DNA from 2 places in the Brevundimonas sp. TWP1-3 genome. Region 1 is predicted to be linked to the other one. Evidence: riboswitches for the same ligand, from Rfam matches in the RefSeq annotation. Region 1 holds a riboswitch; the other holds the start of a gene.
What was found. Region 1 has a riboswitch for glycine ahead of ACP693_RS16750 (TonB-dependent receptor domain-containing protein). Riboswitches for the same ligand answer to the same signal wherever they lie in the genome.

Region 1 (15,438 bases):
TTGCTCGCCCAGTGGTGGGGGCGTGAGGGTACGCTGCACATCGACTGCTGGTCGGAGCTTTCGCAAGCGGACGGCTATGAGATCAGCCTTCTGCCCGAGCCCTACGAGGGCAAGGAAAAACTCTATTACGTGAACCTCGGGGGCTATGACGGCGTGGCCTTCGCCGAGCAGCACCGGAATGTCTTCGTCGTCGCCGACAGCCTGCCTGCGGCCAAGGCTCGCGCCATCAAACAGGCGACGGGATGGACCGACGCGCATCGCGACGAAATGTACGAGGCAGAGCAGGCCTTCGCACTGGACGATGCCGCTCAGGCCGAACGGCTACATATTCACCTGAAGCCGAGCCTGATGACCGGCGATCCAAACTTCACCTGCCATTATACTCCGATCCGCTGAACCGCGAGGTCAGGCTTCAGGGCGGCCGAGCATCGCTGAGCCATAGAGTTTCGGCTCGAATCCATTGGTCCAAAGTACCTTGCCGAGGCCCCGGGCGCAGCGGTCGTAGGTGTGTGCGCGGTCGGGGCGGCGCAGGAGGGCGGACGCGAGCGACAGGGCGCCCCAGACGCCGGTCTGGGCCAGGCCGACCAGCATCCATTTGACGACGCCGGGCCAGTCGCGGCGGGCGGCGGCCATCTGGGTCGGGCTCTGGCCATAGGCGAAGGCGCGGGTCAGGGCGTAGTTCAGGGTGGCGCGGTGGGGCGGGGCGAACTCGTCCGCCCAGGCCTCGGCGGCCCAGCCGAACCGGCCGCCACGCGCCGAAACGGCCGTGAAGAGCCGGTCGTCCTCGCCCCCCGTCTCGTTCATGGCGATATCGAAGGGCGCGTCGCCGGGCAGGGCGGTCGCGCGCACCATCAGACTGTTGCCGCAGCCGTGGATGACGTCGGTCAGGCCGGTCTCGCGCGGGCCGTCACGGCCGAAGAACCGCTCCAGATAGGTGGTGGTCCAGCCGGTGTCAGCCGGCACACGCCCGCGAATGGGGCCGAAGACGACATCGGCGCCGGTCTGGCCTTGCGCGTCCAGCAGGGCGGCGAGCCAGCCGGGCGAGGCGGCCTCGTCGTCGTCCAGGAAGGCGATCAGGGGCGCGTCGGTCGCCGACAGGCCGATGTTGCGAGCGGTCGCCACGCCGGGGACGGGGGCGTGGACGTAGGTCAGGGGGACGGGCGCCTCGCCGCGCAGGCGCTCGATCAGGACGGCGGCGGAACCTTGCGGGTCGTTGTCGGCGATGACGACGGCGGCGACGCGGTCCAGCGATCCAGTCTGTACGAAGACGGAGCGCAGAGCGCGCTCCAGGCTGTCGGGGCGGCGCAGGGTGGGGATGATGACGGCGACATCGCGCATGGTCAGACGGCGTCCGCATAGACGGCGGCGCGGTAGAGCCTGAGCGCGAAGGCGCGGGCCTTGACCGGCAGGACCGTCGTCAGGGCGGCCTGTTTCATCAGGCGGCGCGCCAGGGGCAGGGCGGGCAGGCGTTTCAGGGCGCGCGCGGCCTTGTAGCTGGGATAGGTCTGGACGATGGCGGGATGCAGGGCGACGACGCGGGCGAAGTTGCCGGCGCCCTGGTCGAACTTGCGCGCCAGATCCTCGACGGTATCCAGGCCCATGTGGGTGGCGGGATTGTCGATGTGGACGACGGGGAACCGGCGCGAGACGCGCATGGCCCACTCCACATCCTCCCAGCCCCAGCCGCTGAAACCGGGATCGAACGATTCGGCGGCGAAGACGTCGCGGCGCACCAGCAGGTTGGAGGTGTAGACGTATTTCTCGGGCGTCAGGGCGCGCTGGGACGCCGGCAGGCATTCCGAGGCGCCGGACAGGGCGCGGTGGACGGCGAACCGCGCGTCGGTCGGGGCCTGATCGAGAGAAAAGCCGCCAAAGGCCACGGCGGGCGCGTCCTGGGCGAACAGGCGCAGCCAGGTTTGAAGGAAGATCGGGGTGTCGGGCCGCATGTCGCTGTCGAGGAACAGATAGGCTTCGCCTCGGGCGGCGGTGGTGAGGCGGTTTCGTCCCCTAGCCCGGCCCTCGTTGGCGACCAGGCTGATCAGGCGCACGGGCAGTTCTAGGGCGTCGAGGGTCGCCTGAAGCCGCGCCGTCAGATCGGCGTCGGCGGTGCCGTCGTCCAGCAGGATCAATTCGACCGCACCGGACAGGGCGGAGGCCTCGGTGTCCAGCCGGCGCAGCAGGGCCTGGGGATCGTCGCGCAGGAAGGGGATCAGGACCGAAATGGTCGGCTTCGCCTGCGACCAGGCGGCGTTGTCGTGGATATGGGCGCTCATGCCGTCACGCTCAGGCGCGCGCGGATCAGGCGCATTAGCACGTCGCGGACGCCTGCGGCGTTCAGCGTCAGGGCGACGACGGCATAGACAACTCCACCCACGCCGGCATCCAGCATCAACTCCACGAACCCGCCGATGGGCGGCAGCAGCCAGACCACCCCGGCCATAACGGTGGAGGCTATTCCACACCGAATCAGCGCCTCCCACGGCATCGGCAGGGCGATGGCGCGGCGGCTGAGTAGCAGGCAGGCGATCAGGCCGATGGCGAAGCTGGCGGCGGTGGAGACGGCGGCGCCGAGGACGCCCAGCCGGGGGATCAGAATCAGGTTCAAAGCGACGTTGCACAGCGCCGGAATGGCCATGGTGACCAGCAGCAGGCCGGTCTTCTTGCCCAGGGTGAAGCCGAAGCCGAAATAATAGGCGATCATGCCGGACAGGAAGGACGAGGCCGCGATCCACGGCGTGACCAGCGCAGCGGCGGCGCGCAGATCCTGGCCGATCATCAGTTCCGCCATCGGTCGTGCGACCATCGACAGACCGACGGCGGCAGGCAGGCCGATCAGGATCAGGGTCGATCCCTGCTCCAGCGCCGTGCGACGCAGGGCCTCGCGGCCCCCGCGCTCCAGCGCCATGACCATGGCCGGCGCCCCGGCCGCGCCCAGCCAGATGAAGATGACGTCCAGGGTGCGGTTCGCCAGGCTGTAGCTGGCGTGATAGGCGCCGACCGCCCCGGCATCCATGAAGGCGGCCAGCAGGAACCGATCCGTTGAGGCCAGCACCACGGCCAGCGTCAGCGACGCCGCGATGGGATAGCCGTAGGCCGCATAGGCCTTGAGCCGCGCTCGATCAACCGTTCCGCCGGTCGCCTGGCGCAGCTCGCCGGGCAGGATGAAGGGCAGGGCGAACAGGGGGGCGATGGCCAGGCCCAGCAGGGGCGAGGCCGCGCCGGCCCCGGCGACGGCGAACCCTGCGCCGACCAGAAAGCCCAGAATGGAGACGCCGATGTCGACACGGGCGGCCTTGGACACCTCGCCTGCCGCCCGGAAACGCTCCTGCGCCAGCTTGGCCAGGTTGCGGACCGGCGCGCCGGCCAGGCCGAAGGCGACGGCGATCTTGAGCGCAGGCGGCAGGGGCGCCAGCCACACCACCAGGGCGGCGATGGGGGTGAAGACGGCGATGATGGCGAAGGAGGTACGGTACAGGCTGGCGAAATGGGCGGCCAAGCCCTGGGGCGTGCGCTCGGCCGCCCAGAAGCGGGCCATCGACGCCTCCAGCCAGCTGAAGGTCACGGTGTGGGCCAGGGTGGTGACCGAAAACGCCAGGGCGTAGTGGCCGAAGTCGTCGGGGCTGAGCAGGCGCGTGAAGACGAAGATGGTCAGGAACCCGACCACCCCCTGGACGATCTGGGCCGGCAGATAGCCCCAGACGCCGCGCCAGAACATGCGCTGTTCGCTCAACGCACGGCCGCCCGGTCGCCCAGCAGGACGGGGATGGTGACGGCGATGACCCACAGGTCCAGCCAGAAGGACTGGCGTTCGATATATTCGATGTCCAGCTGGACGCGCTCACGCACCTGGGCCTCGGTGTCCACCGGCCCGCGCGATCCCTTGATGGCGGCCCAGCCGGTCATGCCGGGCTTGATGCGGTGGCGGTGGGCGTATTCGGCGACCAGCAGGGCGGACTCGGTCTCGCCGGTCTTCATGCCGATGGCGTGGGGGCGGGGACCGACCAGGGACATCTCGCCCGACAGGACGTTGAAGATCTGGGGCAGCTCATCCAGGCTGGTGGCGCGGATGAAACGGCCCACGCGGGTGACGCGGTCGTCGCCGGGGCAGACCTGGCGGCTGGCGGTGGCGTCGGCGGCGTCATGACGCATCGAGCGGAACTTCCACACCACGATGGTCTCGTGATTGAAGCCGTGGCGGCGCTGGCGGAAGAGGATCGGACCCGGGCTGTCCAGACGCACCGCCAAGGCGACCAGGGCCATGATCGGGGCGGCGACCACCAGGGCGACCGCGCCGATCAGCAGATCCTGCATCCGCTTGTTGAAGGCCCGCCTATCGGAATCGGCCGGCCCGTCCAGCGACGCCAGCGGCGCATTGGCCAGCCGGTTCAGCACGCCGTCACGACCCAGTTCCGAATCGACCAGCACCGTCAGCGGATTGGGCAGGGCGTTCAGACGTTGCGTCAGATCGCGCACCCGCTGACCCGCATTGGGATCGATGGCCAGGACAATCCGGTCCACATAGGGGGTCATGCGATGGGTCAGCAGGGCGTTGGCGTCGCCCAGCACCGGCACGCCGGCGACGCTGTCCGGCGAACGGGCCAGCCGATCGTCGAACACGCCCAGCACATTCATGTCGCGCCGCTCCAGCGCCCGCTCGATCAGAGTCTGGGCGTTCCGGGTGGCGCCGACGATGACGATATTGGGCGACAGGGCGCCAAGACGCCGCCAACGGGCGATCACCGCCAGCCACAGCCCATGCAGCACGATCAGGGCCGCTGTCGTCGTCAGCGCCCAAGGCGCGACGATGTCCAGAGCCGGTCGATCCAGCAGCCATCCCAGGATCAGGGCGACGCCGGCCGAGACCACGCCGACCCCCGCAACCCCTGCCAGATGCAGGGTCCAGGGCGTGTCGCGACCGAATCGATAAAGCTGCAGCGCCCGCATCGACACGAGGACCAGCACTGCGCCTCCGATGACGGGTGCGGCGTCGCCGACGGTGATGTCGGCCAAGCCCATGGGCTGGATCGCCAGGATCGCGCCCAAAGCCAGACCGACGACCACCAGCACATCGACGAGCCTGAAATAGTGGGCCGACAGCCGCACGGTCGACCGCTGGCGCGCATTCAGCCACACCTCAGGGCGGAACGGCCCACGCGAGGCCCGCCCCTTGGGCGGCGCGTCGGCGGCGAGACTGGCGGGGCGGTCGAGCAAAGGGCGATCCAGAGGCGAAGAACGGCCGCGACATTGCCGGTATCGCCTCTATGTCGCGTTAACGTGGACACTTTCGCCCGAACCGGATTGCGCGACGCATCAGCCTCCGCTATCGACGCCGTCGCAGGAGACGTGGCCGAGTGGCTGAAGGCAACGGTTTGCTAAATCGTCGTACCCCGTAAGGGGTACCGAGGGTTCGAATCCCTCCGTCTCCGCCATTTTCTTTTAAATACAATGAAATCAACCGCTTAAGGCGGGTGGGCGGGCGGCTGTGTGACGCTTTGTGTGACACGTATCGCTTAGCCGAGGGCCTCTGCGATCTGCTGCTGATTCCATCGGGCGTCGATGAAGGGGCAGGGGTAGTTTGGCCCTACTTCATCCTCTTCAGCGCTTGCGAAGAATGTCCGCGCTGCCTCATGTAGATTTGCGGGGATGATCAGGAAGGCGACATCATCGGATGTGAATCGAAGGTCGCCTATGTGCCGCCATTCGCGTTCCCATTCGAAGTTGTAGTTGCCTCCAACAGCATCGACGAATGGCGTCATTGACCAGATGGGCGCGTTAGGATTGCCTCGTCCTGCGGCCATGAGCGCATGAACGCTGTGATATAGCGGCTGATCTCGGTAGGCGTAGAGAATGGGGTTGCCGCCACGAGAGACAATGAAGCTCTTGCGAAAAACGATGCCTAGTTCGGAGCGTCTATTTGCGATCCGTCCAAGGTAATGGAGCGGAGTTTCGCTGAAGCACACGGTCCTTTGTGAGCTAGGATCAGGAGCATTTTCCCTCGCGATGCCGAAACTGTTGAATGCCCGGATCACTTGTCCGCTGAGGATGCCCATAATCGTGTCGTAGTCTGAGCGGCCATCATACTGTTTGGCAAAATGCACCACGTAGTCGGACATATCCGGCCACGACGGATTGTTGGTCTGAACCAAGTGGGCGGAACGGTTAGCGACGGGAACGATAGCCATAAGGTATCATGACCTATCCAAATCGGCCCGCCGAGATGGAAAGTGGATAAGTGAACAAACAGGCAACATTTGTCTTTGAGCGATATGGGCCATGTGGTTTGCTTGCTGTCGGTCGTGGCTGACGGAGGCGAGAATGAACCTGGACGAAGAGACTGCCCGCATCTTGGACACTCTCAAGGGAGTGGACCTGTCGAGTTCCGATGGTCGTGCGGGGATTGGTAGACTGCTGGCAGAAATCGAACGCCGCGCGCCTGGTGCTATCCTACAATCGGCGTCCCGGATCGAGCTGCGTCGCGTCGTTCGATGCAATGTCGCTGCGATAGAGCATGAGGCGAACCTATGATGGTTCCGAAGGAATGGCGGGCTGTCATCAGCCCGTGGACGCCGGATCAGGACTTGGCGAGGGTGCTGATGCTTCGCGCTTCCATCCTATGGAGCTACAGCCACATTGAGCAGAAGCTGACCTATCTGGCGATCCGCTGTTCGCATGAATCGGAGTATCGCGACCTTGCAGAGAAACCGCCATTCACCCCGGCATCAAGGATCAAGTTCCTTCGCAGAGTGCTGGATACGCAAGGCCCTCTTTCAGCAAGCCGATCCTTGGGCCTTTCGATCCTTGATCGGTTCGATCAGGGCCGGGACATTCGGAATCAAATGGCCCACGCGGACATGAGCGTGCTTCCCGGAATAGCCCGTTTCGATGAAATCGTTATCTCGAACGGCGAGATCGTCCACCGGGACACGCCCTATTACGCGGGCCAGCTTGAGCGGATAGCCATCAAGGCGGCGAGGTTCAGTAAGGCGATCCAGCGCATCCACTACAAGCTGTTTCAAGATACCCCTCTGTCATCAGATGAGGAATCGGAAGGCTAAGCCGAGCCGTTTCAAGGAACCTTCGCGTTGACCTCACTTTGAGCATCTTGGATGCCACCAAGGATGTCTACGAGGCTTGTTTTAATGAACTCGCGCAGTTCCACAGTTTCTCTCCCGTTTAGCTTACGGCGGTATATGTGGCGTTGATCGCGTCGGCGAAAGGGTCCCCGCCTTTCGATCCACCCTTTGTCACATCCCGGCTCTTCGCGGCCATGCCGAGTTTGATCGCGGTCGCTTCGGCGCTGACCTGTAGAACGGGACCGAGTTCGCGCCACAACCTTTGACGCGCCACATCGGCGAGGTTCGGGTCGTTGAGCGCGCCCACTTCCTGAGCGGCCAAACGTCCACGACGGCTGAAGTCAAATCCTGCGACCCAAGCCGCATCAGGGAAATTGTCAGGGAATCATAGCGCCGAAGATTTCGCGCCACGCCGACAAGACGGTCGCGCTGACGTGATCATTCTTGGAGACAGGGAGCGGGTTTTTTTTCATTTCGACGCCGATAATCGTGTCGTAGGGTCCAGCCCTGCTTCAAGCACTCTTTCGAGCAGCGTCGATGCAAGCGGCTGGGTCATGGTCGGGCTCAATTCTGAACGCTACAGCTTTCCGGTGGAATTCCTACAAGGGGGCTGAGCCAATAAGCTTCAGTGTTGCGCCGCCAAGATAAGAGCTAGATTCTAGTTTTGGCGAACAGCTTGTGCGGCCGACTGGCGTCGAGTTGCTAACAAGCAATTACCGATGTCTGGAAACCTACCAATGTCCGGTCCTGGCGCTTTTCCGAAATGAGAGTGCAGGGCGATTTGCGCCTAAGCGGCATTTGCGGAGATGGGACCGGTCGCTGAAATCCATTCAGCTTCGCCGAAAACTTAGGCCAATATCCTTAGGTAAGAAGTCGAAAGACAATCCCTCCAACTAGGCCAGATCTCTTCCCGCCGCGATTGCACAGTTTGAACTGCGCGCCTTGAGCTTGGGCCAAGGTGTGAACGATCGCCAGGCCGAGGCCGGAGCCGGACGCTTGAGATGAGGCGGCGCGGAAGAAGCGGTCGGTAAGGTGGGGAAGCGTGGCTTCGTCGACGCCTGGGCCGTGATCCCAGACGCAGACCGCACCCGTCGTTTGAACATGCACGATCACAGGCGGTTCGCCGTGGTGGAAGGCGTTGTCGATCAGGTTGAGGATCTGTTCGGTGATGAGGTCTTCGGCGCCGAGGACGGTCACCGGTTCGGCAGGAAGACGAAGACGCATGGCGCCGGCAGGAAAGCTGCGACGCTCACGGGCGGCCTGGCAGGCGCGGCGTGCGGCGCGGCCGAGGTCGGCGGAAGACTCGATGCGGGCGCCGTCGGCGCGGGCCGTTGACAGCAGTTGTCCGACGAGGCGCGTCATGCCGCTGACGGCGTCGCGAGAATCGGCGAGCAACCGTCTCTCCTGATCCGTCCAGGGACGAGAAGAGCCTGCGAGAAGTTCGAGATTGGCGGACACCACCGACAGCGGCGTGCGCAGTTGATGCGAGGCGTCGGCTGCGAACCGCTGAATGCCGGAGGTCGAGGTCTCCAGCCGCGCGAGCAGATGGTTGAAGGCGTTCAGGACCGGCCAGAATTCGCGCGGGGCCAGATCGACATTGGTCGGGGCGAAGTCGGCTGAGGGGCTGGGCCGTCGCGTCAGGTCGTCGATCAGACGTTTGAGCGAGTTCAGGCCCCATTGCAGCGCTGGCCAGATCAGCAGAGCGGCCAGCACGACCAAAAGGCCAGGGAGAAGCAGCATGCTGCGGTAAAGCTCGCGCAGGCTGGCGCGGCGGGAGTCCAAACTTTGGGCGACCGAGACGCGGATGGGGGCGTCGCGGCCGGGGATGATCAGTGTCTGTTGCGCCATCCGCACCGAAACGCCCCGGACCGACAGGTCTGCGAAGACCGGGCGGTCCGCTTGGGCCTGAGCGAGGTTGGGCAGTTCTGGATAGCCAGTGACGAGCCAGTCGCCTTCGCGGACGCTGTAGAAGACGGCGTCACGCTCGGGGCCGTCCAGGAGGGCCAGGGCCCAAGGTTCCACGTTCACGGTGATGCGGTCATCCGCGACCGACACGGTCTCGCGGATCGTTTGCAGCGCGCCTGCCAGCAACCGGTCTGCATTGCTCGCCACCACCCGCTGGGCCGTCCAGGCGCCGACCGCCAGAACGACGACGGCGAAGATCGCCAGCGGAACCACCTGTGCGATCAACAGGCGCGTGACCAGGCTGTGGGAACGGGCAGGCCGGGCGCGGCTCATGGATCGAGACGATACCCGCGACCACGAATATTGGTCACCGCAGGACCGTCGGGCTGAAGCTTGCGACGCAGCCGTCCGACGTGGATTTCCAGCGCATTGAGGGACGGTGCCTCGTCCTGCGGGAAGACCTCGGCGGCCAGCAGGTCGCGGTCCACCACCTGTCCCGGCCGAGACGCAAGGACGCGCAGGGCGGCCCATTCGCGGGGGCGCAGAGCAAGGTCTCGGTCGTTGACCAGGGCGCGGCCGGTGCGCCAGTCGCAGAAGAGGGTTCCGACCACGACCGCGCCGGCGGCCTGTCCCTGACGCCGGCGCACGATGGCGCGCAGGCGCGCGACCAGTTCCGACGGAGCGAACGGCTTGACCAAATAGTCGTCGGCCCCGAGGTCTAGGCCCGCAACGCGGTCGCCGAGCGCGTCGCGCGCCGTCAGCATCAGAACCGGCGTCGACGATCCTCGACGCCTCAGGGTTCTGAGCACTTCGAAGCCGTCGATGTCGGGCAGGCCGATGTCCAGGATGGCGGCGTCGAAGACCTCTGCGCTTTCGAGCTGCAAGGCCTGTTCACCGCTGTCGATACAGCTTGCCTCGAACCCCGCCTCGTGAAGACTGGCTTCAAGTGAATGCCGCAGCGCCTTGTCATCTTCGACGACGAGTATTCTCATGGCGACGGAATGGGGCGACGGATCATGCGCGACACCATAGCCAGAAAGCCGGAGCGGTGAAGACGGATCGACGACATCTGCTGATGGGTCTGGCGGGAGGCGTCGCCGGATTGGGCGCCGCCGCCTGTTCGTCGGAACCGGAGGGGGCGGGCACCGCGCAGCGGGTCCGCTGGCTGGCGCGTCGCGAAGGGGCGCTGCACATCCTGACCAACACCAGCCTTATGGGGCCGGTACTGGAGGCCTTTCGTCGTCGCTGGCCCGGGATCAGCGTGCGTCTGGAAGACATAAACTCCACCCGGATCGCCGAACAGGTTCGCGCCCTGGCGGACGCTGGGCGGGACGGGCCGGATCTGGTCTGGAGCACGGCGATGGACGTGCAGGTCAAGCTGATCAACGACGGCTATGCCCAGGCCTACAAGTCCCCGCATCGGGCGGCGATGCCAGACGGGTCGGTGTGGCGCGACCAGGGATATGGGCTGACCGCCGAGCCGATCGTGTTCGCCTATAATAAGGGCCAGCTTGCGGGCGATGTCGTGCCCCGCAGTCACGCGGATCTGCTGCGGTTGCTCAGGACGCGGCCTGACGTCTTCGACGGACGCGTCACTCTCTATGATGCGGAACGCAGCGGCGTGGCCCTGATGCAGTTGTCGGCGGACGTGCAGATCTATCCCGACGCCTGGCCGTTGATGGAGGCGCTGGGCGCGCAGCGTCCGCGACTGGACACCTCGGGGCAGAGGATGATGGGCCAGATCGCCGATGGGCGGATGGTGTTCGCCTATAATATGAATCGGTCTTACGGCGAGTCCTGGGCCGAACGTGTTCCCGAGATCGGGCTGATCACGCCTGACGACTATCATCTGTCCGTTTCGCGGGTGGCGTTCATTCCGCGCAACGCCGCGCATCCGAATGCCGCGCGGCTGTTCCTGGACTTCCTGCTGTCGCGCGAAGGCCAGCGGGTGATCGGAGCGCTGGGTGTTCGGCCGGTGCGCGACGATGTCGATGCGCCCCTGCGACCCGCGTCGCCCGGCGTTCGGCCTATCCGTGTGGGGCCGGCCCTGCTGGCCAATCTGGATCAGGCGCGCCGCGCGACCCTGCTGACGCGATGGGACGCCGCGATGCGTCTTGGCGTCAGGGCGCCCTCGGATCCCGCCGCGCCCTGAGCGTTCCTGTGGATAAGTCCACAAAGTCCTAAACCCGCCTTTCTGTCACGCCGCCGTCACCGCCCCACGAGCTGCCGTTCTAGCGCGACCATAAACGATGCGCGCCGATCTTGAAGAGCAACGAAATGCGAACATGGCGCTTGTTGCCGCAATAAAATTGCGGTTTTCACGTATTTGACACCAGTCGCGGGGTCGATCTTACTCAGCTTCAGCAAGGCGGGAGAGATCGGCTCCGGCCGACGCCGAAGGCGCAACCGCCCCGGAAACGCTCAGGCAAACGGACCGTCTTGCTGAAGGAACGCTGGAGAGAAGGACGGGTCCGGGGGATCCGCCCTCGCCGAAGGAGAAACGGGTCGCAAGGCCCCGAAGCTCTCAGGCCTGATGACAGCGGGGGCGAAACGACGCCGCAGAGCGTCGCTCGCGTCAGACACCCCTGGGGAGGGGCGTCATCTTTATGAGGACCATCGCCTTGTCTCGTCTCAACCGCCATCTGACCACCTGCTGCAGCGCCATCGCCCTTCTGTCGTGCGCCGGGATCGCTCACGCACAGGACGCCCAAACCGCTCCAGAGGCCGCCGCCTCGGTGGACGACATCGTCGTCACCGCGTCCCGGATCGACCGGGCCGGCTTCCAGGCGCCCACGCCCACCATCCATCTGACGGCTGAGGATCTTTCGGTCGGCGCGCGCCAGAACATCGCCGCCGCGCTAAACGACATGCCTCAGTTCAAGGCCAGCAGTTCGCCCCAGACGACCGGCACCAACACAGGTGCGGGCAATGCGCCGGTCGATCTGCGCGGCCTGGGGATCAACCGCACGCTGGTCCTGATCGACGGGCGTCGGGTGTCGAGCGAAAACGACCTCAACAGCATTCCGTCCGTTCTGGTGAAGAGCGTGGACGTCGTCACCGGCGGCGCATCCGCAGCCTGGGGTTCGGGCGCCGTCGCCGGCGTTGTGAACATCGGCATCGACCGCTTCTTCACCGGCGGCAAGCTGGGCGCCGAATACGGCATCTCGTCCTTCGACGACGCCGAGCAACAGCGGTTCGAGGCCGCATGGGGCACGCCGTTCGCCAACGGCCGCGGTCATTTCGTGATCGGCGGCGAATATCTGGACAACGACGGCGTCGTTCCCAAGACCTCGCGTCCGGCCATCGGTCGCTGGGCTCAGGTCTCGAACGGCGCAGGCGCGTTTGTCACCGTTCCCAACGTCGGCTTCTCCAACGCAGCCTACGGCGGTCTGATCGTGTCCGGCGTGAATGCTGGCAAGGTGTTCAATCCCGACGGCACGCTGCGCGCCTTCAACTATGGCACGGTGGTCGGCACAAATACGGTTGGCGGCGAGGGACCGTCGAACGACGATCTCAGCCCCCTGGTCACGCCCCAGCGTCGCTACGCCGCTCTGGCCAGCGCCACCTACGAACTGGCCGACAAGCTGCGGCTGACGGCCGACGTCCGTCACTCGCGGATGTGGAACAACTACATCTGGTTCGGCGATCACAACCGCGGCAATCTGACGATCAAGAACGACAACGCCTTCCTGTCTGCGGCGATCAAGCAGCAGATGGCGGCGGCGGGCCAGACCTCCTTCACCATGGGCCGCTTCAACTCCGACCTGTCCTATTCTACGATCGATTTCGAGCGTGTCACGACCCAGGCGACCATCGCCCTGGACGGCGAGTTCGGCGACAACTGGCGCTGGGGCGCCTACTACAGCCACGGCGAATACGAGAATAATATCGACACGCCGGGCTTCCTGCTGACCACCAACTACGCCCAGGCGGTCGACTCGGTCATCAGCCCCGTCACCAATCAGCCCGTCTGTCGCGTGACCCTGACCAACGCCAACTCCGGCTGCGTGCCGATCAACCTGTTCGGCCTGGGCGCGCCGTCTCAGGAAGCCATCGACTATGTCACCGGCACGCCGCAACAACGGACCACGACGAAGCTGGATGTCGCCGGCGTCAGCCTGCGCGGCGAGCCCTTCAGCCTGCCGGCGGGGGATGTCTCGATCGCCGTCGGCCTTGAGGCCCGCAAGGAGCAGACCGATCAGCGCGTGGGTGAACTGGACGCCGCCAAGGCGTTCCAGACCTTCAGCTTCTCGGCCATGTCGGGCGAGTTCACCGTCAAGGAAGCCTTCGGTGAAATCCTGGTGCCGATCGTTCGCGACCTGCCGGTGTTGAACAATCTGGAATTCAACGCCGCAGCGCGTATCTCTGACTATGACACCACGGGCTCGATCTGGTCGTGGAAGGTCGGCGCGACCAACGAGTTCTTCCCCGGTTTCCGGGGGCGCATCACCCAATCGCGGGACATCCGTTCGGCCAACCTGACCGAACTCTACACCACCACCACGACCGGCTATAACAACATCAACGACCCCTTGAAGGGCCAGACCGTCTACACGCTGAACAACGGCGGCGGTAACCCGAACCTGGCGCCGGAAACGGCGGACACCCTGACGCTGGGACTGACCTATTCGCCCCCGTCGATCCCCAGCCTGAACATGTCGGTCGACTACTACAACATCAAGATCGACGATGTGATCACCACGATTGCGCCCCAGGATCTGGTCAGCCGCTGTTTCAACGGCAACACCGCCCTGTGCGCCAATGTCGATCGTGACACCTCGGGCAATCTGATTCGCACGCGGTCCACCTATGTGAACCTGGCCGAGTATCACACCGACGGCATCGACGCCGAAGTCTCCTATTCGTCCCCGGCGGACCTGTGGGTTCCGGGCGCGACCGGACGGGTGCAGATGCGCCTTGTCGGAACCTGGGTGAACAGCCTGACGACGGACGACGGCATCTCCGAGATCGAATACGTCAAGTCGCAGGGTTATGCCTTCGGCCTGGGCGTGCCGGAACTGCGGGTCAACGCCAGCCTGGGCTGGCAAGGGGAGGTGTTCGGCGCAAACCTGCGCGCCCGCTACATCTCGGAGGGCGTCTACAACAGCACCGTCAAGATCGTGAACAACGACATCGACGCCTTCACCTATGTCGATCTGGGGCTGACGGCCGATCTGGCCCACTACGGCGCCGACGGCGTCGAGCTCTACGCCAATGCGACCAACCTGTTCGACAAGTCGCCGCCGGATGGTTCGCTCTTCTCTCCGTACTACGACGTGGTCGGTCGGTACGTCACGGTAGGCGCGCGTTACCGCTTCTAGTTCGGGTAGCGCGCTCCAGGTCGCCGGCTTCGTTCTCCCGATCAGGAGCCGGCGACCCCTTCTTCTTTCCCCCAGTTCACGGTCCGAATGATGATCTCTCGTCTCCCGCTGGCGCTTGCGCTCGCGCTGTCTGCAGCGCCCGCCGCCTTCGCCGAAGCGCCCAAGCCGGCTGCGATCGTGGCCGATGGCCTGCCGGCGGTGCCGGACGATCTGGTCGCTGCGACCCAGCCCTATCTTCAGGCGCGTCGCGCCGCCTTCATGGGGTGGAACGCCGCAGACCGGTCCATGCTGATCAAGACCCGGTTCGGCGCCACGGACCAGCTTCACGTCGTCGCCGGTCCCGACGGAGCCCGCACCCAGATCAGCTTCGAGGCGGAGCCGATCGTGGGCGGCGCGTTGTCGCCTTCCGGCCAGACCCTGCTGGTCCAAAAGGACAATGGCGGGGATGAGTTCTATCAGCTCTACACCCTGTCCGGCGGCCGGCTGAATCGCATCACCGACGGCAAGAGCCGCAACTGGTTCGGCGCCTGGAGCCCGGATGGCAAGCGGGTCGGCTATGCCTCGTCGCGACGCAACGGCGCGGACATGGACCTGTATGTCGTCGATCCCGCCGACCCCTCGACCGACCGTCTGGTGGCGCAGGTTTCGGGCGGCGGCTGGAACATCGCCGACTTCTCCGGGGATGGGGCCAAGGCCCTGGTCCTGAACCGGATGTCGATCAACATCGCCGTGGTCTATGAACTGGACCTGGCGTCCGGCCGGATGACGCCGCTGACGGATCCGGCGGCGCAGGTTTCTTATGTCGATCCCAAATATGCGGCCGACGGCACGGTCTGGGCGACATCCAACAAGGACAGCGACTTCCTGCGCCTGGGGCGGATCGGACAGGGCGGTTTCGCGCCCGTCAGCTCCGAGACCCGGTGGGACGTTAGTGATTACGCACTGGCGCCGGACGGCAGCTTCATCGCCTATGCCGTGAACGAGGCGGGCGTCTCGCGGCTCAAGGTCATGGATGTCGCCACGGGCGCCGTCCGTGTCGTCACGGGCCTGCCGGAGGGCGTCATCCCCTACACCATCGGCCCCGCCATCGACATCGCCCCCTGGGGCGCGATCGGGCTGAGCCTGTCCTCCGCCCGCGT
Region 2 (15,438 bases), on a different contig from region 1:
AAAGAAGCCGGAATAGGAATCGACCGCCGGGTTGTAGCCCTTGCGGACCACGGCCAGGGCATTCTCGACCGTCGGCGCGACGTCGGGATGGAAGTCGGCGCCGGCTGAGCCCTGAATACAATGATCCGGCCACAGCATCTGGCGGCCGTAGGCGACCTCGATCTCGGTGAAGGGGGCCGCGCCGGGGTGGTTGGAGGCGAAGCTGATCTGATCCGGCGTGTGCCAGTCCTGGGTCAGGATCACGCGGGTGAACCGTTCGGCCAGCCGGTTGATCAGCGGCATGATCCCCGCCCCTCCTGCGACCGCTAAAGCGCCGCCCTCGCAGAAGTCGTTCTGCGGGTCGATGACCAGCAGGGCGTCAGTGGGCCGGATGTCCATCAAACGCCCGCGTAGGCGTCGATCTCGTTGGCCGAGCCCAGGGCCACGGGGATGCGCTGGTGCAGGTGCTCGGGCTGGATGTCCAGGATGGGCTGCACCCCGTCCGTCGTCGCCTTACCCCCGGCCTGTTCGACCAGGAAGGCCATCGGATTGCCCTCGTACATCAGACGCAGCTTTCCGGGCTTGTTCGGCTCGCGCTTGTCCCACGGATAGAGGAAGACCCCGCCGCGCATCAGGATGCGGTGGACGTCGGCGACCATGGCCGCGACCCAGCGCATATTGAAGTTCTTGCCGCGCGGACCGTCCTCGCCCTTCAACAGGTTGCCGACATAGGTCTGCACCGGCTCGGACCAGTGGCGCAGGTTCGACATGTTGATGGCGAACTCCTTGGTGTCCGGCGATATGGCGATGGCGTCGTGGGTCAAGATCCAGTCGCCGTCGTTCGACAGGGTGAAGCCCTTCACCCCGGCGCCGGTGGTCAGGACCAGCATGGTCTGGGGACCGTAGAGGGCATAGAGGGCCGCGACCTGATTGCGGCCCGGCTGCATGAAATCGGCCTCGGTCGGCGAAGGCGTGGCGGACTTCAGCACCGAGATAATGGTGCCGACCATGGCGTTGATGTCGATGTTGGACGAGCCGTCCAGCGGGTCGAACAGCGCGAGGTATTCACCGGTCGAATGGGACGCCGGCTGGACCTCGTCCATCTCTTCCGAGGCGACGCCGGCGACGGCGGGGCTGGCCAGAAGGGCGTCGGTCAGCATGTCGTTGGTCATTACGTCGAGCTTCTTCTGCTCCTCGTCCTGGACGTTGATCTGGCCCGAAGCGCCCAGGGCGCCGGCCAGGGCGCCGCCGGCCACGACCTTGCTGATGTCCGCACAGGTGGCGGCGACGACGGTCAAGACCGTCTTCAGACCCTCGGGCGCGTCCAGGGCGGCGATATGGGCGTCGAGGCGGGTGCGGGTCATGCGGTCGATCCGGTTCTGGGCGTTGCGCCGTTCTTGGCGGGCGAGACGCGCCACCGCAAGACAGAAACCCTCTCCCATTGGGAGAGGGCTTGAGCCTCGGAGAGCCGCAGGCGATACGCAAGGCGAAAGGATGAGGGTCGGATGGTGCGAATTGGCCCGCCACCCGGCCCTCATCCGGCCCTCATCCGGCCCTTCGGGCCACCTTCTCCCAAAGGGAGAAGGGATGTTAAATCGGCAGGATCGCCGTGCCGAACGCGCGCTTCAACTCATGTGCGGCGAAGGTCTGGGCCGCAGCCGCGTCCGGCACGACCGTCGCCATGCCGAAGAACTCGTGCGTCGAACCGTGGAAGGTCTTGTGGCGCACATCCACGCCAGCCTGTTCCAGCTTTTCGGCCAGCAATTCGCCCTCCGAACGCAGGGGGTCGATATCGGCGCAGATGACCGTCGAGGACGGCAGGCCGGTCAGGTTCGCTTTTTCGACGATGTTGATGCGCGGATCCTGGGCGTCGGCCTCGCTGGCGAAGATGTGCTTCACGAACCACTTCATCATCGGCTTGTTCAGCGGCTTGGCGTCGGCGTTCTCGACGTAGGACTCATTGTCCATGTCCACCCCGGCGACCGGATAGACCAGCACCTGATGTTTCGGCGCCGGCAGGCCGGCGTCGCGCGCCATCATGGAAACGCCGATGGCCAGGTTGCCGCCGGCGCTTTCGCCCATAACCGCCACCTTCTGCGGGTCGCCATTGAAGGTCTGGGCGTTTTCCAGCACCCAGCGATAGGCGGCCAGGGCATCGTCGTGGGCGGCGGGGAAGTGGTGTTCAGGGGCTTGGCGATAGTGGACCGAGACCACGATCACATCGGCCATCTTGGATACGCCGCGCGGGCCGCCGTCATAGACGTCAAGATCGGCGATCACGAAGCCGCCGCCGTGGAAATAGACCACGACCGGATGCAGCTTGTCCTCGGAATGGTCGTGCGGTTTGTAGATGCGCGCCTGGATCGGGCCGGCGGCGCCGGGAATGGTGATGTCGCTGGTCTTGACGCCCATGTCGTCGCTGGGGTCCTTGCCGTCATTGCGCAACAGGGATTTCACGGCGTCGGTCGGGGTCGGTTGCTGGCGGGCCTCTTCCGGCGACAGGGTCTCGATCGGCTTGCCGCCGAGCGACGCCAGTTCGTCCAGCACCTTCTGCATCGGGCCGTCGGCCTTGGCGGGGGTGTCACGCGGCTTGTCGTTGTCGCCGAACAGCTTGTCTATAATCGACATTTTGGGATTCCTGGGTTTCGAACGGGGGCTCTTGACGACAACCCGCCCCACGCATCCTTGTTCCCCGACCGCTTGACTTGGGGCCGGAGTCGATGCCTTAGGTCGAGCGCTCTCGCGGGAGAGTTCGGAGTCTGGAAACAGGCCTCGACGCCGAAGGCGCAACCGCCCCGGAAACGCTCAGGCAAACGGACCGCGAAGCATACGGACGCTGGAAAGTCGCCCATTCGGGCGCGCCGACGGAGCAAGGCGACATGATTTGGTCGCCGGAATCTCTCAGGCTTCAGGACAGCGGGGGCGCGAAGACGGCGGAGCTCCGCCACCAAACGCGACCGTGAAAGCCTGAACCATGACCGACCAAGCCCTGAAGACCACGCCCCTGAACGCCGCGCACCGCGCGCTGGGGGCCCGCATGGTGGGTTTCGGCGGCTATGACATGCCGGTCCAGTATGAGGGCGTCCTGGCCGAACATCGCTGGACCCGCGAACACGCCGGCCTGTTCGACGTGTCCCACATGGGCCAGTGCAAGATCACCGGCGCCGACGCGACCGCCCAGTTCGAGCGGTTCGTGCCCGGCGACTATGCGATCCTGAAGGCCGGCAAACAGAAATATTCGCTGCTGCTGAACAAGGACGGCGGGATCATCGACGACCTGATGGCGGGCCGCCCCGACCACGACGGCCTGTTCGTCGTCGTCAACGCCGGCAACAAGGACGAGGACTTCGCCTTCTGGCAGGCGAACCTTGAAGGCGACGCCAAGCTGACCGTGCTGGACCGCGCCCTGATCGCCATCCAGGGGCCGGAAGCCGCCGAAGTCATGGCCGCGCATGAGCCGATCCTGGCCGAGATGGGCTTCATGGAATGCGCCCGGCTGATGCTGTTCGGCGTCGACTGCTACGTCTCGCGTTCGGGCTATACCGGCGAGGACGGCTATGAGATTTCGGTGCCGGCGGATCAGGCCGAGCGCGTCTGGAACACCATCCTGGAAGACGCCCGCGTCAAGCCGATCGGCCTGGGCGCGCGCGACAGCCTGCGCCTGGAAGCCGGCCTGCCGCTTCACGGCCATGACATCGACCCGACGACCTCGCCGGTGGAAGGCGCGCTGACCTTCGCCCTGTCCAAGTCGCGCAAGGAGCGCGCCGACTTCAACGGCGCCGACCGCATCCTGAAGGAATTGGCCGATACGCCCACGCGCGTCCGCGTCGGCCTGATCGTCAAGGAAGGCGCCCCGGCCCGCGAAGGCGCCGAGATCGCCGACATGGACGGTAACGTCATCGGCAAGGTCACCTCGGGCGGCCCCTCCCCCACCCTGGGCAAGAACATCGCCATGGGCTTCGTGCCGCCGGCCTATGCCGCGCTGGGCACGGACCTGAAGGTCGTCGTGCGCGGCAAGACTGCCGCCGCCGAAGTCGTCGCCATGCCCTTCGTGGCGCAACGCTATTACCGCAAACCGAAGACCGTCTGAGGATCAGATCATGAAGTTCACCAAGGATCACGAGTGGGTCAGCCTGGACGGCGACATCGCCACCGTGGGTATTTCCAAACACGCAGCCGACGCCCTGGGCGACGTGGTGTTCGTGGAAGTGCCTGAAATCGGCAAGACCGTCGCCAAGGGCGCCAGCTTCGCCGTGGTCGAAAGCGTCAAGGCCGCCTCGGACGTCTACGCCCCCGTCTCGGGCGAAGTGGTCGAGGCCAACGACGCTCTGTCGACCGCGCCGGAAACCGTCAACTCGGCCCCGGAAGCGGACGGCTGGTTCGCCAAGATCAAGGTGTCGGACGCTGCCGAACTGGACGCCCTGATGGACCAGGCCGCCTACGACGCCTTCCTCGCCACTCTCTAAGACCCATCGGACCCTCTGATTAAAAGTCAGAGGGTCTTCGGCCTTTCACGGCCCAGGACAAGACCATGCGTTATCTCCCCCTGACGCCCGACGACCGCACGGCGATGCTCGCCGCCATCGGCGCGAAATCGATCGACGACCTGTTCGTGGACGTGCCCGAGGCGGCGCGGCTGGACGGGCCGGTGGACCTGCCCCGCGTGGCCGGCGAGATGGAGGTCGAACGCGCCCTGTCCGCCATGGCGGCCAAGAACGCCACGGCCGGCGCCGTGCCCTTCTTCTGCGGCGCAGGGGCCTACAAGCACCACGTCCCGGCGACGGTGGATCACGTGATCCAACGGTCCGAGTTCCTGACCAGTTACACCCCCTATCAGCCGGAAATCGCCCAGGGCACGCTGCAATATCTGTACGAGTTCCAGACCCAGGTCGCGAACCTGACTGGCATGCCGGTGGCCAACGCGTCCCTCTATGACGGTTCGACCGCCATGGCCGAGGGTGTGCTGATGGCGACCCGCGTGACCCGCCGCAACAAGGCGGTGATCAGCGGCGGCGTCCACCCCCACTACGTCAAGGCGACCGAGACCGTGGTCCACGCCGTCGGCGTCGAGACGCAGGTTCTGGCGCCCGCTGTGGACGCCGAGGCCGCCGTAATCGATCAGATCGGTCCGGATACAGCCTGCGTCGTAGTTCAAACTCCGAACGTCTTCGGCACGGCGACGGATGTCACCAAGATCGCCGAGGCCGCCCACGCCGCCGGCGCCCTGCTGATCGTCGTGGTCACGGAGGCGGTGTCGATGGGCCTGCTGAAGTCGCCCGGCGAGATGGGCGCGGACATCGTCGCGGCCGAGGGCCAGTCGATCGGCAACGCGCTGAACTTCGGCGGTCCCTATGTCGGACTGTTCGCCACCCGCGAGAAGCTGATCCGCCAGATGCCCGGCCGATTGACCGGCGAGACGGTGGACGCCGACGGCGAGCGCGGCTTCGTCCTGACCCTGTCGACGCGGGAACAGCATATCCGGCGCGACAAGGCGACGTCGAATATCTGCACCAATTCCGGCCTCTGCACCCTGGCCTTCACCATTCACATGAGCCTGCTGGGCGAGACGGGCCTGCGCAAACTGGCCCTGCTGAACCACGAAAAGGCCGTCGCCACGCGCGACGCCCTGGCGGCCATTCCGGGCGTCGAAATCCTGACCTCGCGCTTCTTCAACGAGTTCGCGGTGCGCCTGCCCAAGAACGCGGCCGAGGTCGTCGATACGCTCGCCGGGCATCATCTGCTGGCAGGCGTGCCCTACAGCCGCCTGGCGCCCGCCGCCGGCATGGACGACGTCCTGCTGGTCGCCGCGACCGAAACCACCCTGGATGCAGACATCCGGATCCTGGCCAAAGCGCTTACCCAAGTCCTCGGCGCCTAAGGGATACTGACCATGAGCACCATGAACACTGTCGGCCGCCCGACCGCCCCGAACCAAATCCAGACCAAGCCCGCCACCCTGACCGGCGGCCGCGGTCTCCTGCAAAATGAAGCCCTGATCTTCGAGGGCGACGGCTGGGGCAAGACCGGCGTCGATCTGCCGGAACCCAAGACCGATGGATCCGACCTGGGCGACCTGGTCCGCAAGGATCCGATCGGCCTGCCCGGCTTGTCCGAGCCCGAGGCCATGCGCCACTATGTGCGCCTATCGCAAAAGAACCACGCCATCGACCTGGCCATCTATCCGCTGGGCTCGTGCACGATGAAGCACAACCCGCGCCTGAACGAGAAGATGGCGCGCCTGGCCGGCTTCTCGGACATCCACCCGCTGCAACCGATCTCGACGGTACAGGGCGCGCTGGAGCTGATGGATACGCTGGCCCACTGGCTGAAGACCCTGACCGGCATGCCCGCCGTCGCCCTGTCTCCGAAAGCCGGCGCCCACGGCGAACTGTGCGGCCTGATGACCATCCGCGCCGCGCACGAGGCCTCGGGCCAGCATGAGAAGCGCCGCAAGGTGCTGGTGCCCACCAGCGCCCACGGCACCAACCCGGCCACGGCCGCCTTCGTCGGCTACACTGTCGTCGAGGTCGCCCAGACCGAAGACGGCCGCGTGGACGTGGCGGACCTGGCGTCCAAGCTGGGCGACGACGTCGCCGCCATCATGGTGACCAATCCCAACACCTGCGGCCTGTTCGAGCACGACATCCTGGAGATCAGCCGCCTGACGCATGAAGCCGGCGCCTATTTCTACTGCGACGGCGCCAACTTCAACGCCATCGTCGGCCGGGTGCGTCCGGGCGATCTGGGCGTCGACGCCATGCACATCAACCTGCACAAGACCTTCTCGACGCCGCACGGCGGCGGCGGGCCGGGCGCGGGTCCGGTGGTGCTGTCGGAGGCCCTGGCGCCCTTCGCGCCGGCTCCGTGGGTCGTGCATGACGACAACGGCTATCGCCTGATCGAGCGCGAGGAAGACGAGGCCGTCCAGGCCTTCGGTCGCCTGTGCGCCTTCCAGGGCCAGATGGGCATGTATGTGCGCGCCCTGTCCTACATGATGAGCCACGGCGCAGACGGCCTGCGTCAGGTGGCCGAGGATGCGGTCCTGAACGCCAACTACATCAAGGCCCGCCTGTCGGACCTGATGTCGGCGGCCTTCCCCGACGGCCCCTGCATGCACGAGGCCCTGTTCGACGACGAATGGCTGAAGGGCACGGACATCACCACGCTGGACTTCGCCAAGGCGATGATCGACGAGGGCTTCCACCCGATGACCATGTATTTCCCCCTGGTCGTCCACGGCGCCATGCTGATCGAGCCGACGGAAACCGAGTCCAAGGCCGAACTGGATCGCTTCATCCACGCCATGCGTCTGTTGGCGCAAGCCGCGAAGGCCGGCGACGTTGACCGCTTCAAGGGCGCCCCCTTCCACGCCCCGCTGAAGCGCCTGGACGAAACCCGCGCCGCCCGCTCGCCGGTTCTGCGCTGGTCGGCCCCGGCAGGCTCGAACCAGGCGGCGTAAAGCCGACACCCCTAAGTCCCGTCATTCTAGGGCTTGTCCCTAGGATGACGGCCATAGGAAGAATGATGGGGCTTTCGTAGCCCCGAAATCCCTAGCCCGCCGCCCGTCTCAGCGCCGCGAAGGCTGCGCGGCCAAACGTCTCGGGCGGCGCATCGGGGTGGGCCAGCCAGGCGTCCAGGGACAGCTTCATGATGCTGACCGCCGTCCCGGCGACGACGCGGCAGGCGATGTCGTCGGACGCCAGGCCTTTGCGCGCCGCTAGCGCCCCAGCCAGCAGCCGCTCGACCTGTTCGTATTTCGCCTGGTCACCCGCCCTGAGCGAGGGTGTGCCGTGGATCAGGACGGCCACCGCCTTGGTCTCTTCTGACTGAGGTTGCTGGGCCAGATCGATCAGGGCGTTCTCCACCATGTCCAGCAGGGGTTCGTCCGCCGGTCGTGCGGCGATGGCGTCCGCGACCATTTGCGGAAACCCAGCCTTGGCCGAAAAGACGATCTCCTCCTTGGATCCGAAATAGTTCAGCAGGGTTCGTCGCGATACGTCCGCCGCCTGCGCCACATCGTCCAAGGTCGTCGCCTCGAACCCCCTGTCGAGGAACAGACGCATGCCCTCGGCCTGGATACGGGCGTGCGTCTCCAGCCGTTTGCGCTCACGCAGGCCTTGATCGTTGACGGAAATCTTTTCTTGCACTTCTTGCATATTTGCACCGGATGCAGATATGCAAGCCGGAACCCTTGGAGACAACATGTTTCAGCGACAGGATAGCGAAATGACGACCTGGACCACAGACGATATTCCCGACCAGAGCGGCAAGCTTGTCATGATTACAGGCGCGACCGGCGGTCTGGGCCTGGAAACCGCCCTCGTACTGGCCGCAAAAGGCGCCGAAGTGGTGCTGGCCGCCCGCAATCCAACCAAGGGGGCCGAGGCCGAGCGGCTGATCCGCGCACGACATCCCGGCGCCGACGTGAGGTTCGACCTGCTGGACCTGGGCGACCTGTCGTCCATCTCCGCCTTCGCAGACCGTCATCTGACGGCGGGACGGCCCATCGACATCCTGATCAACAACGCCGGCGTCATGGCCCTGCCGACGCGGCAGGTCACGACCGATGGCTTCGAGATGCAGTTCGGCACAAACTACCTGTCGCATTTCGCCCTTACGGGACGGCTGCTGCCCCTGCTCAGCGCAACCGATTCCAGGTCAGAGGGGGCGCGCGTGGTGCAACTGTCCAGCATCGCCCACAGAGGCGGGCGCATCCGCCTCGACGATCTGAATTACGAAAAGACGGCCTACAAGCCATGGCCGGTCTATCAGCAGTCCAAGCTGGCCATGCTGATGTTCGCCATCGAGCTGGACCGGCGCAGCCAGGCGCAGGGCTGGAAGCTGACCAGCGCGGCGGCCCACCCCGGCTTCGCACGAACCGACCTGATCGCCAATGGTCCGGCCCAGTCGGGCGCGGGCGGATTGATGATGGCGGCGGGGCGACTGCTTCAGCCCTTCATCAGCCATTCCGCCGCAGACGGCGCCCTGCCGACGCTGCTGGCCGCCACGGGGCCCACCGTGAAGGGGGGCGACTACTATGGACCGCAACGCGTCATGGAGATGAAGGGACCGCCGGGCTCCGCCGAGATCAAGCCCCAGGCCCAGGACGCCGAGGTCGCACAACTGCTCTGGGCGGAATCCGAGCGTCTGACCGGCGTCCGCTACGGCTGATCCGTGTCGCATCGGCAACAGCCGGCGAACGACTGCGGTTCATGACCAAAGCGTCATTCAGCGGACACCGATCCGCCATCGACGCAGAGCCTTAAGAGGTTTGTGGCAAGGTCGTCACGGTCGCCTTTTCCTTTCCCGACGAGGGATCGTGCGCCCGTGACGACCGTTGTCATGACGACCTCCCCTCCCCATCTGGCGTATTCGTGACCTCCCTCTCCGTTCTCCTCGCACAGCCTTCAAAACCGCGCAGCCGCACGCTGCGTCTGGTGAAACGCTGGGCGCTGATGATCGGCGGCCTGTTCGTGGTGCTGCTGGGGATTCTGATCGCGCCCCTGCCGGGTCCCGGCGGGATTCCGGTCATTGCTGTCGGCCTGATGCTGATCCTGAAGAGCTCGTTCTGGGCCAAGCGTCAGTTCATTCGCGCCCAGTACGCCCGCCCCAAATGGGTCTATCCCTTCCGTCGCTTGATGCGGAAGAAGCCGGAGTTCGCTCCGGTCTTCTGGCAACAGGCGTTGCGTGCCGAAAAGGTCGTGACCAAGCGATCCGGTCGTCGCCTGTCGCGCGGCCGCAAACAGGTGCGGCGCTATTTCCGCAAGCTGTTCCGCTAGTTAGCCGATATTATTGCGGTTGCGTTGCTGCAACCGCTAACCACGGCAACGTGAACGCAGTCCTCCCCCCGTCAGGCGTATCCTGTCTGCGCGTTATCAGAGAACCACTCATGCGTTGGGAGGCGCTAAGGTCATGATGTCACGCGTACAAAAGGGTCTGATCGCCGGGTTTGCGGCGACCATGGCCGTATCCTTGCTCGAAATACCCAATCTGTTCCTCAACTGGTTCGATCCCTTCCAGGGGGTCATCGCAAGCATGTTGGGCATGCCGGGAAACCTCGCCGTCGGGTGGGTGGTTCACGTCATCAGCGGCGTGCTCATCCTGGGGCCGCTGTTCGCCATCCTGTGTCCCCGACTGCCGACCGACACGCCCGAGACCAAGGGCATCGTCTTCGCCGTCGGCGCCTGGGTGCTGATGATGGCGGTGATCGTCATGTTCGGAAACTACCGGACCTTCACGGCCGGCTCCGGCTTCGGCACCTTCGCCTGGCTGCTGATCACCCACGCCGTGTTCGGCATTGTGCTGGGCAATGTCTATGCCCGGCTGGTGGCGCGCGACAAACGTTTGGGCGCCACGATCATCGGCGGCGCACACGCTCACTGATCGCGGCTTGACCGCCCAAGAAAAAGGCCCCCGACGGCGACGTCGGGGGCCTTGTTTCATTCAGCGTGAGTGCGGATCAGTTCAGGCGATCGCCGATCTGGGCGATGGCGCTGTCCAGCAGCGGATCCTTGGCGCCGCTGGCGATGCGGGCGGTCAGGATCTGTTCGGCGGTCTTGGCGGCCAGGTCGGCGGCGGCGGCCTTGACCTCGGCGGAGGCCTGGGCCTCGGCCTGGGCGATGCGGGTCTCGGCCATCTTCTGGCGACGGGCCAGGGTCTCTTCCAGCTTGGCCTTGGTCTCGACTTCCAGACGACGGGCGTCGGCTTCCGCCTGGGCCATCATCTCGGCGGCCTGGGCCTCGGCCTCGGCCTTTTCCTTGCGGATCTGGACCAGCAGGGCCTCGGCCTCGGCGCGCAGGCGAGCGGCCTCATCCAGGTCCGCCTGGATCTTGGCGGCCTTGGCGTCTAGGGCCTTGGCGGCGATCTTGGGCACGCCGGCGGCGACCAGGATGCCGAAGAACAGGATCAGGCCGATGCCGACCCAGATCTCCGCATTGGCGAAGCTCCAGATGCCGTGTTCGAAGATCAGGTTCATCAGGCGGCTCCCTTGACGGCGGCCAGCTCGGCTGCGGTCGCGGCCTTGCCGGTCAGACGCTCGACCATGGCGGCGGTCGTGTCGGAGGCGATGGTGGAGACATTGGCCATGGCGGCGTCGCGCGTCTTGCCGATGGAGGCCTCGGCCTCGGCGATGCGAACGTTGACGATCGCTTCTTCCGCAGCCTGGCGGGCGTTGGCGTCCTCGGTCACGCGCGCCTTGGCGGCGGCGGCCATCGAACGGGCGTCGGCGCGGGCCTTGGCGACTTCGGCCTGAGCGAGAGCGGCCTGTTCGGCGGCCTCGGCCTGGACCTGACGCGCGGTGGCGACGGCGGTGGAAATGGTGTCGGCCCGTTCGTCCATCACCTTGCGAAGGCGCGGCGCGAAGACCTTGGAGACCAGCAGGTACAGGACGACGAACAGGATCAGCAGATAGCCGATCTGGCCCGCCCAGTGCTCGAACTGGAATTGCGGCAGGCCGCCCGAGCCGTGCTCGGCGGCGGTCGCCGTCTCGGCGTGCAGGTCCGCTTCGACCGAAGCCAGGACTGCATGGTTGGATTGGGTGCTGGCCATGAACCGTCTACTGCAGGATCAGATGAAGCGGCGCGCGGGCGAACCCCGCGCGCCGTAATCGGCTGATATCAGCCGAAGATCATCAGGATGCCGAGCACGAAGGCCAGGATGCCCAGGGCTTCGGCAAGGGCGGCGCCCACGAACAGGTTGCCGACTTGGCCGGCGGCGGCCGACGGGTTGCGCAGGGCGCCGGCCAGGAACTGACCGAAGATGTTGCCCACGCCCAGGGCCGAACCGATCATGCCCAGGGTTGCGAGACCGGCACCGATGTACTTGGCGGCTTCAGCGTCCATGATTGTATTCCTAGATTAAAGTCGTTGGTGGTTGGGGTGAAGAGACTGGTCCGGCCCTTTAGTGGGCGTGGTCCAGGTTGACCACATCATTCAGATAGATGCAGGCCAGAACGGCGAAGACGAAGGCCTGGAGGAAGGCCACGAGGAACTCCAGCGCGGTCAGGGCGACGACCATGCCCAGCGACAGGGCCGCGACCGGGAAGGCCAGCAGACCGATGCCGCCGCTCAGGCCCAGCATGCCCAGCGACACGACGAAGCCAGCGAAGATCTTAAGCGCGACGTGGCCGCCCAGCATGTTGCCGAACAGACGAAGCGCCAGGGTTACCGGACGCAGCAGGAAGGAGACGAACTCGATCAGGCCGACGACGGGGCGCAACGCCAGCGGCGCGCCCATGGGCCAGAACAGCTTGAAGAAGCCCAGGCCGTTCTTGGCGAAGCCGACCACCAGCACCAGACCGAAGGTGATCAGGGCGAAGGTGATCGTGATGGCCAGTTGCGAGGTCGCCGTGAAGGTCAGGAACAGACCCAGGATGTTCATGCCCAGGATCAGGGTGAACAGGGTGAAGACGAACGGGAAATATTTGCGGCCTTCGTGACCGATGATGGAATCGGCCAGGTTGTCGATCAGGCCGAACATACCCTCGCCCGCCGACTGCAGGCGGCCCGGCACGATCTTGGCGTTCGACGTCACGGCGGCCAGGAAGCCGACGATCACCACGAAGGCGGCCGTCATGGCGATGTGCGAATTGGTGATCGCCAGATCGACCACGCCCAGAACAGGCAGGGTCACGTCAGGAAGGTCGATGACCTTCTGAATCTGAAACTGATGAATCGGATCGGCCATGAAGCCCTATCGTTCCCCGTCTTCGTCGGCCTCGACGTAGGGTTCGGCCGGAGCCGACGTTCCCAACGCCTTTGCCTGCGCCATCAGCCGGTTGGCTGTGCGACGCGCCATGTAAATCGACAAGGCGAAGCCCAGAAGGACCCCGCCGATCAAACCCCACGGACGGATCCCAAGGACCCAATCCGCGATCGCTCCGAACGCCAGACCCACCAGGACGCCGCCGAGAAGCTCGGCGATGATCTTGTAGGCCTGACCCGACACCTGATGGCCGGTCAGCTCGGCGGATTTCTCCGCCGTCGTCCGCGCCTCCAATGCGGATGCGCTGTCTTGGAGGCGTTTGATCGCCTCTTCGCGCGATTCCGGCATGGGGGATAGGACCTGTGCGTTCAGCGTCCGGACGGTGCGTCCGAACGGGTCTGAATTCGGCGCGGAAACTAATCGTGAGCGGCCCATAGGTCAAGGCGTCGTGATCACGCTCTAAACCGTTGTAGAATTTCGACTTTCGCCGCCTGTGGACAAGCCGTGACGATGCGCCGCTGTTCACGGCGACAGAATCCCGCCCGTCGCGACACGGGTCCGATGGCGATCAGCGCCGCAAACGACTAGGTTCACGGCCATGAATGCGCATGTTCCTCCCCCCGCCGCTCCGCTTCGCCCGATTTCGGTTCGGCTGGCGACGCCGCGCGGCTTCTGCGCCGGGGTGGACCGGGCGATCCAGATCGTCGAACGCGCCATCGAGAAGTTCGGCGCCCCCGTCTATGTGCGCCACGAGATCGTTCACAACCGCCACGTCGTCGAGCGGCTGAAGGCCATGGGCGCGGTCTTCGTCAAGGAACTGGACGAATGCCCCGACGACCGGCCCGTCGTCTTCTCGGCCCACGGCGTGCCCAAGTCGGTGCCCGCCACCGCCCGGGCGCGCGAGCTGGTGTTCCTGGACGCCACCTGCCCCCTGGTGTCCAAGGTCCATGTCGAGGCCGAGCGTCACCATGCCGCCGGCAAGCACATCATCCTGATCGGCCATGCGGGCCACCCCGAAGTCGTCGGCACCCTGGGCCAGCTGCCGCAGGGCGCCATCAGCCTGGTCGAGACCGAGGCCGACGCCGAATCGTTCGAACGCCCCGGCGACGCCCCTCTGGCCTATGCGACCCAGACCACCCTGTCGGTCGACGACACGGCGGGCATCCTGAAGGTGCTGAAGCGCCGCTTCCCCGAACTGCCCGATCCGCACAAGGAAGACATCTGCTACGCCACCACCAACCGCCAGGATGCGGTCAAGGCGTTGGGCGAGGGCTGCGAGCTGGTGCTGGTGGTGGGGTCCAAGAACTCGTCCAACTCGGTGCGGCTGGTCGAGGTGGCGATGCGCGCGGGCGCCGGAGCCGCCTATCTGGTGGACGATGCGTCCCAGGTGGACTGGACCTGGTTCGACGGGGTCCAGACCGTCGGCGTCACCGCCGGGGCCTCTGCGCCCGAGCCGCTGATCGAGGGCTTGGTGGACGCCATCCGCGCCCGGTTCGACGCCACAGTGACCGAGGACGACGGCGCCCGCGAGACCGTCACCTTCAAACTGCCGCGTCTGCTGACGGCCTAAGTCGCTAACCCGCTGGGCGCGATGACGTCCATCTCGTTTTAGATCCCGTCACCCTCGGGCTTGTCCCGAGGGCCCACTGTTGGTCGCGCTCGACCGCAGACGTTGCAAGCCGTCGCCTGAACCCGTCCGCAACCTCGTTCGCATTCACCGTAGGCCCTCGGGACGAGCCCGAGGGTGACGGAAGTGGTTTGTGCAGAACCTACTCGACGGCCTGCAAGGGCAGGGCGACGCGGAAGGTGCTGCCGACGCCGGGCGCGGTAACGACCTCGATCTTGCCCCCCATCAGCGCCGCCAGACCATGCGCCGCCGTCAGGCCCAGCCCCAGGCCGTCGGCTGTGCGCGTGCTGCTCTCGTCGCCTTGGGTGAAGGCGTCGAACAGGCGGGTCGCAGCCTCGGGCTCCATGCCGGGGCCGGTGTCCTCGACCTCCAGCACCAGCTGATCGCCGGCGACGGCCCGCAGGGTGATCTGGCCCGTCCGGGTGAAGCGCACGGCGTTGTCGCTCAGCGCCGCCATCAGTTTCTCGACATGGACCGGATCGCCCAGCCATTCGCCCTCGGCGGCCTCGACGTCTATCTTCAAGCCCTTGGCCTCAGCTGCGCCACGAAGGTCGTTGGCGACACGGCCGAGCAGGTTGTTGGGCCGGAACGGTCGCGTCTCCAGCGTCACCGCCCCGTCGCGCAGCCGCACCACGTCCAGCAACTCCTCGACCAGCCGCAGCTGCTGACGACCCGACGCCTTCAGGATTTCCAGTCTGTCGCGCTGCTGCGGCGTGACCAGGTCCGCCCCGATCACCTCGGCCATGCCCAGCACCCCGTTCAGGGGCGTGCGCAGTTCGTGGCTGACGTTCGACAGGAACCGGGTCTTGGCCTGGTTTGCGGCCTCGGCACGCTCCAGCGCGGACGATAAGGCGACCTCGGACGCCCGCAGACGGCGCACATCGGCGGTCGTATTCCAGAACAGGAACGCCGTGCCGACGATCAGAACCACGACCAACAAAAGCAGCAGCGGCCCGGCCTTCGTCAGGATCTGATAGCCCGGCCGTTCCGGCGTCCAGACGACGCGGCCCAACAGGGCGCCGCCAGCGTCGCGCACATCGACCCCACTCATGCCTTGGGGCGGCGCGGCGTCGCCGGGCTGGAAATGCACCTCGGTCAAGGCCAACCGCGTGCGCAGCGGGTCCAACTCG

Region 2: another riboswitch for glycine. It lies ahead of gcvT (glycine cleavage system aminomethyltransferase GcvT); the one in region 1 lies ahead of ACP693_RS16750 (TonB-dependent receptor domain-containing protein).

Annotation. Positions count from the first base shown of each region.
Region 1 covers NZ_JAFCTP010000003.1:70,943-86,380, reverse strand. Annotated here, with positions in the region: gene ACP693_RS16810 (DUF1543 domain-containing protein) at 1-396, shown strand, start outside; gene ACP693_RS16805 (glycosyltransferase family 2 protein) at 406-1,338, opposite strand; gene ACP693_RS16800 (glycosyltransferase family 2 protein) at 1,341-2,273, opposite strand; gene ACP693_RS16795 (lipopolysaccharide biosynthesis protein) at 2,270-3,730, opposite strand; gene ACP693_RS16790 (exopolysaccharide biosynthesis polyprenyl glycosylphosphotransferase) at 3,727-5,211, opposite strand; tRNA gene ACP693_RS16785 (tRNA-Ser) at 5,338-5,429, shown strand; gene ACP693_RS16780 (hypothetical protein) at 5,511-6,182, opposite strand; gene ACP693_RS16775 (hypothetical protein) at 6,522-7,055, shown strand; gene ACP693_RS16770 (hypothetical protein) at 7,174-7,395, opposite strand; gene ACP693_RS16765 (sensor histidine kinase N-terminal domain-containing protein) at 7,935-9,311, opposite strand; gene ACP693_RS16760 (response regulator transcription factor) at 9,308-9,970, opposite strand; gene ACP693_RS16755 (ABC transporter substrate-binding protein) at 10,054-11,130, shown strand; glycine riboswitch at 11,338-11,425, shown strand; gene ACP693_RS16750 (TonB-dependent receptor domain-containing protein) at 11,600-14,299, shown strand; gene ACP693_RS16745 (S9 family peptidase) at 14,390-15,438, shown strand, end outside.
Region 2 covers NZ_JAFCTP010000002.1:43,623-59,060, forward strand. Annotated here, with positions in the region: gene pncA (bifunctional nicotinamidase/pyrazinamidase) at 1-378, opposite strand, end outside; gene ACP693_RS12175 (class 1 fructose-bisphosphatase) at 378-1,343, opposite strand; gene ACP693_RS12180 (alpha/beta hydrolase) at 1,570-2,607, opposite strand; glycine riboswitch at 2,713-2,810, shown strand; glycine riboswitch at 2,814-2,898, shown strand; gene gcvT (glycine cleavage system aminomethyltransferase GcvT) at 2,954-4,069, shown strand; gene gcvH (glycine cleavage system protein GcvH) at 4,080-4,445, shown strand; gene gcvPA (aminomethyl-transferring glycine dehydrogenase subunit GcvPA) at 4,511-5,857, shown strand; gene gcvPB (aminomethyl-transferring glycine dehydrogenase subunit GcvPB) at 5,870-7,438, shown strand; gene ACP693_RS12205 (TetR family transcriptional regulator) at 7,530-8,135, opposite strand; gene ACP693_RS12210 (oxidoreductase) at 8,206-9,150, shown strand; gene ACP693_RS12215 (PGPGW domain-containing protein) at 9,354-9,758, shown strand; gene ACP693_RS12220 (DUF6789 family protein) at 9,892-10,362, shown strand; gene ACP693_RS12225 (F0F1 ATP synthase subunit B) at 10,439-10,954, opposite strand; gene ACP693_RS12230 (hypothetical protein) at 10,954-11,526, opposite strand; gene ACP693_RS12235 (F0F1 ATP synthase subunit C) at 11,595-11,819, opposite strand; gene ACP693_RS12240 (F0F1 ATP synthase subunit A) at 11,878-12,663, opposite strand; gene ACP693_RS12245 (AtpZ/AtpI family protein) at 12,670-13,029, opposite strand; gene ispH (4-hydroxy-3-methylbut-2-enyl diphosphate reductase) at 13,280-14,251, shown strand; gene ACP693_RS12255 (ATP-binding protein) at 14,451-15,438, opposite strand, start outside.